One region of the Azospirillum terrae genome, then DNA from elsewhere that is predicted to be linked to it. Evidence: predicted binding sites of a transcription regulator. Region 1 holds the regulator's gene; the other holds the start of a gene.
The links. Region 1 encodes HrcA, which represses chaperone genes, less so after heat shock. Its sites were predicted from a motif close to GTTAGCACTCNCCNNNGGNGAGTGCTAAC; they were not measured.
Positions count from the first base shown of each region.

Region 2: the regulator HrcA is predicted to act here: its motif matches at 2,551-2,579, upstream of groES (co-chaperone GroES).

Region 1 covers NZ_JBPXMR010000011.1:134,289-139,971, forward strand. The annotation lists gene hemW (radical SAM family heme chaperone HemW) at 1-673, opposite strand, end outside; gene rdgB (RdgB/HAM1 family non-canonical purine NTP pyrophosphatase) at 661-1,260, opposite strand; gene rph (ribonuclease PH) at 1,415-2,134, opposite strand; gene hrcA (heat-inducible transcriptional repressor HrcA) at 2,286-3,320, shown strand; partial or broken gene grpE (nucleotide exchange factor GrpE) at 3,334-3,951, shown strand; gene ACSVDD_RS23280 (response regulator) at 4,102-4,467, shown strand; gene ACSVDD_RS23285 (glycosyltransferase) at 4,497-5,660, shown strand; gene ACSVDD_RS23290 (DUF1848 domain-containing protein) at 5,638-5,683, opposite strand, start outside.
Region 2 covers NZ_JBPXMR010000005.1:357,407-363,089, forward strand. The annotation lists gene ACSVDD_RS16310 (FAD-dependent oxidoreductase) at 1-2,045, shown strand, start outside; gene ACSVDD_RS16315 (usg protein) at 2,086-2,349, opposite strand; gene groES (co-chaperone GroES) at 2,627-2,917, shown strand; gene groL (chaperonin GroEL) at 2,976-4,619, shown strand; gene ACSVDD_RS16330 (PQQ-dependent sugar dehydrogenase) at 4,732-5,683, opposite strand, start outside.

The sequences.
Region 1 (5,683 bases):
GGTCGCCGGCCAGTTCCTCGTCGGGGATCTGGAATTCGCCGCGCCGGTGGGCGGGGTGGAAGGCGGTGCCCTCCTCGATGGTCAGTTGGTAGACCGAGATGTGGCCGACCGCGAAATCCAGCGCGCGGGTCAGCTCGGCCTGCCACGCCGCGACGGTCTGCTCGGGCCGCGCGTAGATCAGATCGAAAGAGAAACGATCGAACGTTCGCGCCGCCAGGTCTATGGCGCCCAGCGCCTCGGCGGCGTTGTGCTGACGGCCGAGGAAGCGCAGGGACGCGTCGTCCAGCGCCTGGATGCCCAGCGACACCCGGTTCACCCCGGCGGCGCGGAACGCCTGGAAGCGGCTGGCCTCCACCGAGGTGGGGTTGGCCTCCAGCGTGATTTCCAGGCTGTTGGCGACGCGCCAGCGCTGCTGGATGCGGTCGATCAGCGCCGCCGTGGTGTCCGGGTCCATCAGCGAGGGCGTGCCGCCGCCGAAGAACACCGACGTGACGGTGCGGCCAGCCGTTGCGTCTGCGTAATGATCGAGTTCATGCAACAGCGCATCGCGCCAGCGCGGCTGGTCGATGCGCTCGCGGACGTGGCTGTTGAAATCGCAGTACGGGCACTTCGACTTGCAGAAGGGCCAGTGGATGTAGATCCCGAAGCCGGGATCGGGGACTATCTGAAGCATCGCTCCACAAGCTGGCGGAAGGCGTCGGCCCGGTGGCTCATCTCGTGCTTCTTGGCCGGGTCCATCTCACCGAAGGTAATGCCGTAGCCATTGGGAATGAAGATCGGGTCGTAGCCGAACCCCTTTTCCCCACGCGCCGGCCACACCAGCGTGCCGTGGCAGCGCCCCTCAACCGTCTCCACATGCCCGTCCGGCCACGCCAGCGACAGCGCGCAGACGAAATAGGCGGAGCGGTCGGATTTGCCCGCCAGCCCGTCCTCAACCTTTTGCATGGCGACGCGGAAGTCCTTGGTCGGGCCGGCCCAGCGCGCCGAGTAGATCCCCGGATCGCCGCCCAGCGCCGGCACCACCAGCCCGCTGTCGTCGGCCAGCGCGATGTGCCCGGCCTTGGCGGCGGCCAGAGCCTTCAGTTCCGCATTCGCAACGAACGTGCTGCCGGTTTCTTCCGGCTCGGGCAGGCCGAGGTCGATGCTGGACGCGAAATTCTTGGCGTAGGGCCGCAGCAGGTCGGCGATCTCCCGCACCTTGCCGGGATTGTGCGTGGCGATGACCAGCGTGTCGCCGGTGAAGTGGCGGGGGGTGGTCATGGTGAGGCGTTCCTTCTCAGTCCCCTCTCCCCCCTGGGGAGAGGGTTAGGGTGAGGGGGATGCGCGTGTGCCGGACGTACCGAAACGGCGGGACCCCCTCACCCCTACCCTCTCCCCAGAGGGGAGAGGGGAAAAGAGGTGGCCCGCAAAAGCCTCAGGCGATGCCCAGCGCCGCCTTCTGCAAGGCGGCCAGTTCGGCGATGCCCTTCTGGGCCAGGGTCAGCAGGTCCATGAACTGGGCCTGTTCGAAGGGCTTCTCCTCGGCGGTGCCCTGGATCTCGACGATGCCGCCGCGGCCCGTGAGCACGAAGTTCGAATCCGCCTGCGCGTTGGAATCCTCGGCGTAGTCCAGGTCGAGCACCGGCGTGCCCTTGTAGATGCCGCAGGACACCGCGGCGACCTGATCGGTCAGCGGCATCTTCTTCAAGGCACCGATGCTCATCAGGTGCTGGAACGCCAGATGCAGCGCCACGTAGCTGCCGGTGATCGCCGCGGTGCGGGTGCCGCCGTCGGCCTGGAGCACGTCGCAGTCCACCTTGATCTGCACCTCCGGCATGAGAGCGCGGTCGGTGACGGCGCGCAGCGCGCGGCCGATCAGGCGTTGGATCTCCTGCGTGCGGCCGGATTGCTTGCCCTTCGCCGCCTCGCGGTCGGTGCGCGAATGCGTCGAGCGCGGCAGCATGCCGTACTCGGCCGTCACCCAGCCCAGCCCGGTGCCCTTGAGGAAGCGCGGCACGCTGTCGTCGACGCTGGCGGTGCACAGCACGTGGGTGTCGCCGAAGCGCACGAGGCACGAACCCTCGGCGTATTTGCTGAAGCCGGGCTCCAGCGAAACGGTGCGCAGCTGGTCGGGGGCGCGGCCGGAGGGGCGCATCGGCAAAGGTCCTATGGTCGTTGAAATGGGGGGCGATCGGGCAGGGAAGCTAGCGCCCCGGCCCCCTTCCGTCCAGAGCCGGCGTTGATTCGCCCGGCCGACCCGCCTAAATTCCAACGCGCACTCCGCGCACGGGATTCGCAACCGCCCCATGATCACCGAGCTGAACCAAAGGTCGCGCGACATCTTCCGGCACATCGTCGACGCCTATGTGGCGACGGGTGAGCCGGTGGGCTCGCGCACGATCTCGCGGCGCCTCGGCATGGCTCTGTCGCCGGCGACCATCCGCAACGTCATGGCCGACCTGGAGGAGCTGGGGCTGCTGTACGCGCCGCACACCTCCGCCGGCCGCATCCCGACCGAGCTGGGGTTGCGCATGTTCGTCAACGGCATTTTGGAGGTGGGCGCGCTGACCGAGGACGAGCGCGAGTCCATCGAGGCCCAGTGCTCCTCCTCGGGCCGTTCGCTGCCCGACGTGATGCGCGAGGCGTCGGCCATGCTGTCGGGCCTGTCGCACTGCGCCGGGCTGGTGCTGGCGCCGAAGACCGACCGGGCGCTGCGGCACATCGAATTCGTCTCGCTGGGGCCGGGCCGGGCGCTGGTGGTGCTGGTCAACGAGGATGGGCTGGTCGAGAACCGCGTCGTCGAGGTGCCCATCGGGCTGCCCGGCTCGACCTTGCAGATGGCGTCCAACTATCTGACCGCCCGGCTGGTCGGCCGCACGCTGGACGAGGCGCGCAAGGAAGTGCTGCGCGAGATCGCCGACCAGCGCTCCGAACTGGACGAGGTATCCACGCGCGTCGTCTCGGCCGGGCTCGCCACCTGGGCGGGCAGCGCGGGGGACGGCCAGCTCATCGTGCGCGGACAGGCCAAGCTGCTGGAGGACGTCACCGCCCTGTCCGACCTGGAGCGCGTGCGCTCACTGTTCGAGGCGCTGGAAACCAAGGAGGCGATGCTGCGCCTGCTGGAAGCCACCGGGCAGGGCGACGGCGTGCAGATCTTCATTGGTGCTGAAAACGTGCTGTTCAATCATTCGGGCTGCTCGCTGATCATTTCGCCGTTCCAGAACAGCCGCGAGCAGGTCATCGGCGCCATCGGCGTCCTCGGTCCAACACGGATCAATTATGCCCGTATCATTCCCCTGGTGGACTACACAGCGAAAGTCGTCAGCCGGCTCATCGGCTGAGGCTTGCGCCCAAGAAAACAACGAGAGAGACATGAGCGACAACAACATCTCCGCTGGCAACACCCCCGCCGACGCCGAACTCGAGACCAACGGCCAGCCGGCCGCCGCAGCCCCCGAGGCCGGCGCGGACGAGCGCGTCGCCAAGCTGGAGGCCGAGGTCGCCAGCCTGAAGGACCAGCTGCTGCGCGCCATGGCCGAGACCGAGAACACCCGCCGCCGCGCCCAGCGCGACCGCGAGGACGCGTCGAAGTTCGCCGTGTCCAGCTTCGCCAAGGATCTGGTCAGCGTCGCCGACAATCTTCGCCGCGCGCTGGACGCCGTGCCGCCCGAGGGCCGCGAGCAGGACGAGATGCTCAAGAGCCTCGCCGTCGGCGTCGAGGCGACCGAGCGCCAGCTGCTGGGCGCCTTCGAGCGCACCGGCATCAAGAAGGTCGATCCCACCGGCGAGCCGTTCGACCCGAACTTCCATCAGGTGATGTTCGAGATCGAGAACACCGGCAAGCCCGCCGGCACGGTGGTCCAGGTGCTCCAGCCCGGCTACACCATCCATGGCCGCCTGCTGCGCGAAGCGATGGTCGGCGTCGCCAAGGCCCCGCCGGAAGCCGCCGGGCACGTCGACACCACGGCCTGAGCGGGGGCCTGACCGGGGGCGTGATTCGGAGCGCCGGGGGCGGCGTAACGCCGCACCGCTCCCGGCCTTGCGCAAACCCTTCGCATTTGTAACGATTCAAGTTTGTGCGGCGACGCACGGGCAAACAGGCCAGAAAGCAGGGACGAGACCGTGGCGAAGACGATCCTGACCGTCGACGATTCCAAGACCATCCGCGACATGGTGACCTTCACCCTGCAAAAGGCCGGCTACGCCGTGCAGGAGGCTGCGGACGGTTCCGCCGGTGCGGCGCTGGTGGCGAAGCAGAAGTTCGACTGCATCATCACCGACCTGAACATGCCGGGCATGGACGGTCTGGCGCTGACCAAGGCGGTGCGCGCCAGCGCCACCAACCGCGCCACGCCGGTGCTGCTGCTGACCACCGAGGCCGACCCCGCCAAGAAGACCGCCGGCCGCGAAGCCGGCGCCACCGGCTGGCTGGTCAAGCCCTTCAACCCGGAAAAGCTGATCGAGACGGTCAAGAAGGTCTGCCCGTAAGGGGCTTTGACCTCATGTAAGGAGCCACCGTGTCGGCGCCATTCCTCGACCGTGCGGCGTCCCTGGTGCATCTTGGGCAGCTCGACGACGCCGAGGCGGTCTGCGTCGGGGCCACCCTGACGGACCCGGCCGACCCACAGGGCTGGATGGCGCTGGCCGAGGTTCGCGGCCTGAAGAACGATGCCGCCGGAACCGTGACCGCCCTGCGCGGGGCCTGCCGGGCGGCGCCGGCCGACCCGGACGTCCTGACGGCCTGCGGCGGCACCGCGCTGGGGATGGGGCGCACGCTGGACGGCGTGCGCTGGCTGCGTGCGGCGCTTCGCCGGAATTCCACCCACCTCCCGGCCATGCGGGATCTCGCCACCATCGTCCGCATCCTCGCGGAACGGCCACAGCCTGTGCGCCCGCCGTTGGCGCCGCCCGGTGGCGACACAATGGTCTCCGCCATCATTTGCAGCCCGGACGGGGAGCGCTCGGCCCGTGCCGTCGCCCATTGGCACACGCTGCTGGCCGGCCGCCCCGGTGAGGTGATCGCCATCGTCGGTCCATCCTCGCTGTCCGCCGGCTACACCGAAGGGCTGGCGCGGGCCAGGGGGGAGGTCGTGGTGCTCTCGCACGACGACGTGACGCTGCCGGCCGACGCGGTGCACCGCATGGTCGCCCACCTGCGCACGGTGGACGTGCTGGGGCTGGCCGGCACGACGCGGCTCAGCGGGCCGGGGTGGGTGTCGTCGGGCTGGCCGTACCTGCGCGGGCAGGTCGTGCACGTTCTGCCGGACGGGGCGGGGTGCTCGGTATCCGTGTACCACCCGCATCACGGGCTGATGGGCGGTGTCCAGGCGCTGGACGGCCTGCTGATCGCGGCGCGGCGCGAGGTCGCCGCGGCGGTGGGCTTCGACGCGCGGACTTTCGATGGATTCCACCTCTATGACGTGGACTTCAGCTTCCGCGCTCATCTCGGTGGCTACCGGGTGGCGGTCGCGGGGGACATTCCGGTGCTGCACGCCTCGACGGGCAGCTTCGACGCGGCGTGGGCCGAGGCCGCCGACGCCTTCGCCGCCAAGTTCGCCGGCCGGCTGGCAGCACCGATCGCGCGCACCGACACCTACCTTCAGGTGGACTTTGGCGAACCGGCCCCAGCCTTGCGGTTCTGCCGGGCGCTGGCGCGGCTCAGCCCCGCGCCGCCGGGCTGAACAGGAACTCACCCTCCGGGTCG
Region 2 (5,683 bases), on a different contig from region 1:
TCATCGGCGGCGTGCGCTTCGGCGGCACGCTGACCATCGACGACGCGTTCGAGCAGGGCTTCGACCACATCGCGCTGTGCATGGGCGCCGGCAAGCCGACCGTCGTGCCCATGAAGAACGGCTTGGCGCGCGGCGTGCGGCAGGCGTCGGACTTCCTGATGGCCTTGCAGCTGACCGGGGCGGCGAAGACCGAGTCCATCGCCAACCTTCAGGTCCGCCTGCCCATCGTGGTGATCGGCGGCGGCCTGACCGCAATCGATACGGCTACGGAATCATTGGCCTACTACCCCGTCCAGGTCGAGAAGTTCCTCGCCCGCTACGAGACGCTGTCGGCCGAGCGCGGCGAAGCCATGGTGCGCGCCCGCTGGACCCCGGACGAGACGACGCTCGCCGACGAGTTCCTCACCCACGCCCGCGTCCTCCGCGAGGAGCGCGCCGCCGCCACCGCCGAGGCCCGCGCCCCACGGCTGAGCGAACTTCTGGAGTCCTGGGGCGGGGCGACCATCGCCTACCGACGCCGGCTGATCGACGCGCCGAGCTACACGCTGAACCACGAGGAGGTGGCGCACGGCCTCGCAGAGGGCATCCGCTTCCTGGAGTGCGTCACCCCGCGCGCCGTGGAGATGGACGAGACGGGAGCCGCCAAGGCCCTGCACCTCGCCCACGACCCGGTCGGCCCGGACGGCGTGGTCGCGCCGGCCGCGGTGGATATCACCATCCCCGCCCGCACCATCCTGATCGCCGCCGGCACCCAGCCCAACACCGTGCTGGCCCGCGAGGAGCCGGAGTGGGTGGAGATGGACGGCCGCACCTTCCGCGCCGTGGACGAGGACGGCACCCCGGTCAAGCCGGAGCGCACACCCAAGCCCGCCGCCGCGCACGTTCTGATGACCAGGGCGGCGGACGGGCGCTTCCTGTCCTTCTTCGGCGACCTGCACCCGTCCTTCTCCGGCAACGTGGTGAAGGCCATGGGCGGGGCGAAGCGCGGCTACCCGGTGGTCAGCCGCGTGCTGGAAAAGCGTTCCCCCACCGCGGTGGCGCCGGAGCGATTGGCCCAGATTCTCAACCACGATCTGCGCGCCAGCGTGCACGCCGTGCACCGCCTGACGCCCACCATCGTCGAAGTGGTGGTGAAGGCCCCTGCCGCCGCCCGTCGTTTCGAACCCGGACAGTTCTACCGCCTGCAAAATTTCGAGACGCTGTCTTATCGGGTGGGCAACACGACGCTGGCCATGGAGGGCTTGGCCCTGACCGGCGCCTGGGTGGACAAGGCGCGCGGCCTGTTGTCGATGATCGTGCTGGAGATGGGCGGCTCGTCCGACCTGTGCGCGACGCTGAAGACCGGCGATCCCGTCATCGTCATGGGCCCGACCGGCACGCCGACCGAGGTGGAGGCGGGCGAGACGGTCTGCCTCGTGGGCGGCGGCCTCGGCAACGCGGTCTTGTTCTCCATCGGACAGGCGGCGCGGGCCAAGGGCTGCCGGGTGGTCTACTTCGCCGGCTACAAGAAGCTGATCGACCGTTACAAGGTCGATCAGATCGAGGCGGCGGCCGACCGCGTCATCTGGTGCAGCGACGAGGCACCGGGCTTCGAGCCCACCCGCGCGCACGACAAGACCATCGTCGGCAACATCGTCGAGGCCATGCGCGCCTACGCCGCGGGTGAACTGGGCGAGGCGGACATCCCCCTGTCCGCGGTGGATCGCATCATCGCCATCGGCTCCGACCGCATGATGGCGGCGGTGGGCGCGGCGCGGCACGGCGTGCTGAAGCCCTATCTGAAGCCGGATCATATCGGCATCGGATCGATCAACTCCCCCATGCAGTGCATGATGAAGGAGATCTGCGCCCAGTGCCTGCAACGCCACCGCGATCCGGTGACGGGCGAGGAGAGCGTGGTGTTCTCCTGCTTCAACCAGGACCAGAACCTCGACCGCGTGGACTTCGCCAACCTCAACGACCGGCTGAGGCAGAACGCCGTGCAGGAAAAACTGACCGCCCAGTGGATCGACCGCTGCCTGCGCCAGATGGGGACGCGGCGGTAAACGGCGGCGGTTCTAGCTGGACCTGCGGCCGTCACACCGGTCAGTGCAGGCGGAATTCGGCGGCGACCAGCCGGACCTCGCCGGGCGTGACGATCCCCATGCTTGCCAGCGTGACCGAGTGCAGCGGGCCGTCCAGGTTGCGCTGCCAGTAGTCGAGGAACCGCTTCAGCACCGGGTACTCCGGCGCCAGATCGAGATCCTGCCAGATGAAGCTCTGCAACAGGGCGGGATGGTCGGGCATGTGGTAGAGGATTTCCGCCGTGGTCAGGCGGTAATCCCGGAGTTGGCGGGCCAGATCGGTCATGCGCGCACCTGCGTGGTGGTTGCGTCCGGCGGCGGCCCCTCTCGTCCCCGCCCGAAGGCGTGCCGCCTGACGAGTCAACGCGCAATCAGGAAAAACGGTTCCCAATCAACAGGTTAGCAGCAACCCTCAGCGATTGCTGCCAGCTTTTTGCGCAAATCTCCGAACGACCCTCTTGAATCGCGGCGGCGCTTCGATTAGCTGTCTGGCACTCACCGGGCGAGAGTGCTAACAACGCCCGAAACCCAAATTCCTTTGAGCCTTTCATGGAGGCACGCACATGAAGTTCCGTCCGCTGCACGACCGCGTCGTCGTCAAGCGCATCGAGTCCGACACCAAGACCAAGGGCGGCATCATCATCCCCGACACGGCGAAGGAAAAGCCGCAAGAGGGTCAGGTGATCGCGGTCGGCCCCGGCGCTCGTGACGAGGCCGGCAAGGTTGTCGCGCTCGACGTGAAGGCCAATGACCGCGTCCTGTTCGGCAAGTGGTCGGGCACCGAGGTGAAGATCGACGGCGAGGATTTCCTGATCATGAAGGAATCCGACATCATGGGCGTTATCGAGGCCTGAGGCTTCACGTCCATTCCCGTCCTTATCCCTACGATCTGAATTCAGAGGAATCGAGCCTATGGCTGCCAAGGAAGTCAAGTTCTCCGCCTCCGCCCGCGAGAAGATGCTGCGCGGCGTGGACATCCTGGCCGACGCTGTGAAGGTCACGCTGGGTCCGAAGGGCCGCAACGTCGTCATCGAGAAGTCGTTCGGCGCTCCCCGCATCACCAAGGACGGCGTCACCGTCGCCAAGGAGATCGAGCTCGCCGACAAGTTCGAGAACATGGGCGCGCAGATGGTGCGTGAGGTCGCGTCGAAGACGAACGACCTGGCCGGCGACGGCACCACCACCGCGACCGTTCTGGCCCAGGCCATCGTCCGCGAGGGCGTGAAGTCGGTGGCCGCCGGCCTGAACCCGATGGACCTGAAGCGCGGCATCGACCTCGCGGTCGAGACCGTCGTGAACGACATCAAGAGCCGCGCCAAGAAGGTCACGACCAACGAGGAAATCGCCCAGGTCGGCACCATCTCCGCCAACGGCGAGACCGAGATCGGTCAGAAGATCGCCGAAGCCATGGGCAAGGTCGGCAACGAGGGCGTCATCACGGTCGAGGAGTCCAAGAGCCTCGAGACCGAGCTGGACGTCGTCGAGGGCATGCAGTTCGACCGCGGCTACCTGTCGCCGTACTTCATCACCAACGCCGACAAGATGACCTGCGAGCTGGACAGCCCGTACATCCTGCTGCACGAGAAGAAGCTGTCGGGCCTCCAGGCTCTGCTGCCGGTTCTCGAGTCGGTCGTGCAGTCGTCGCGCCCGCTGCTGATCATCGCCGAGGACGTCGAGGGCGAGGCCCTGGCGACCCTGGTCGTGAACAAGCTGCGTGGTGGCCTGAAGGTCGCCGCCGTGAAGGCGCCGGGCTTCGGTGACCGCCGCAAGGCCATGCTGGAAGACATCGCCATCCTGACCGGCGGTCAGGTGATCTCCGAGGATCTCGGCATCAAGCTCGAGAACGTGACCATCGACATGCTCGGCACCGCCAAGCGCGTCCAGATCACCAAGGAGAACACCACGATCGTCGATGGCGCCGGCGAGAAGGCCGACATCGAGGCCCGCACCGGCCAGATCCGCGCCCAGATCGAAGAGACCACCTCCGACTACGACCGCGAGAAGCTCCAGGAGCGTCTGGCGAAGCTGGCCGGCGGCGTCGCCGTCCTGCGCGTCGGCGGTGCGACCGAGGTCGAGGTGAAGGAGCGCAAGGACCGCGTTGACGACGCCATGCACGCCACCCGCGCCGCGGTGGAAGAGGGCATCGTCGCCGGCGGCGGCACCGCGCTGCTGTACGCCACCAAGGCCCTGGACGCCCTGAAGCCGACCAATGACGAGCAGCGCGTCGGCATCGAGATCGTTCGCCGCGCCCTGCAGGCCCCGGTCCGTCAGATCGCCTACAACGCGGGCACCGACGGCTCGATCGTGGTCGGCAAGCTGCTGGACCAGAAGGACAGCAACTTCGGCTACGATGCGCAGAAGGGCGAGTTCTGCGATCTGGTGAAGGCGGGCATCATCGACCCGGTGAAGGTGGTTCGCACCGCCCTGCAGGACGCGGCCTCGGTCGCCGGCCTGCTGATCACCACCGAGGCGATGGTCGCCGAGAAGCCTGAGAAGAAGGCCCCGCCGGCCGGCATGCCGGGCGGCATGGGCGGCATGGACGACATGGGCTTCTAAGCTCACGTCATCCGACGACGTTGTAAGGGAAGGGGCGCCTCCGATTGGGGGCGCCCCTTTTTCTTTGGGGACAACAGGGTTCACACGGAATTTAGCTCTCCACACCCGGAACTCAGTTGTTCCCCGCCCGCAGGATCTCCCCCCGCGACTCATCCGTCAGCAGGTACAGCGCCCCATCCGGCCCCTGGACCACGTCGCGGATGCGCTTGCCCAACTCCTTGAACAACCGCTCCTCGCGCACCACCCGCGTGCCGTCCAGTTCCAGGCGCACGGCGCAGGTGCACACCAGCCCGCCGCTGAACAGATTACCCTTCCAGCCCGGCACCGCATCGGCGGTGTAGAAGGTCAGCCCCGACGCGGCGATCACCGGAGTCCAATAATAGATGGGATCCTCCATCCCCGGCGCCTTCTGCTGGCCGGTTCCCACCGGCGTGCCGTCGTAATTGACGCCGTAGGACACCACCGGCCAGCCGTAGTTCTTCCCCGGCTGCGGGATGTTGATCTCGTCGCCACCGCGCGGGCCGTGCTCGCTGGTCCACAGCGCTCCGGTCACCGGGTGCAGCGCGGCCCCCTGCGAATTGCGGTGCCCATAGGACCAGATCTCCGGCAACGCGTCCTGGCGGCCGACGAACGGGTTGTCCGGCGGCACCGAGCCGTCCGGGCGGATGCGCACCACCTTGCCCAGATGCGTGGTCAGATCCTGCGCGTGGACGCGGAACTGCGGCTCCGAGCGTTCGCCCAGCGTAACGAACAGGTTTCCCGCCCGGTCGAACACCAGCCGCGAGCCGAAGTGCAGCCGGCTCTGCACCTTGGGCTTCTGCGAGAAGATCACCCGCACATTGACCAGCGCCCGCGCATCGTCGCTGAGCGTGCCGCGCGCCACGGCGGTGGAGTTGCCGCCCTCCCCCGGCTCGGCGAAGCTGAGATAGACGAGCCGGTTGCGCGTGAAATCGGGGTCCAGCGCCACGTCGAGCAACCCACCCTGCCCCCGCGCGTCCACCTTCGGCACGCCGGCCAGCGGTTCGGACACCGCGCCCGCAGCCGAGACCAGCCGCAACCGACCC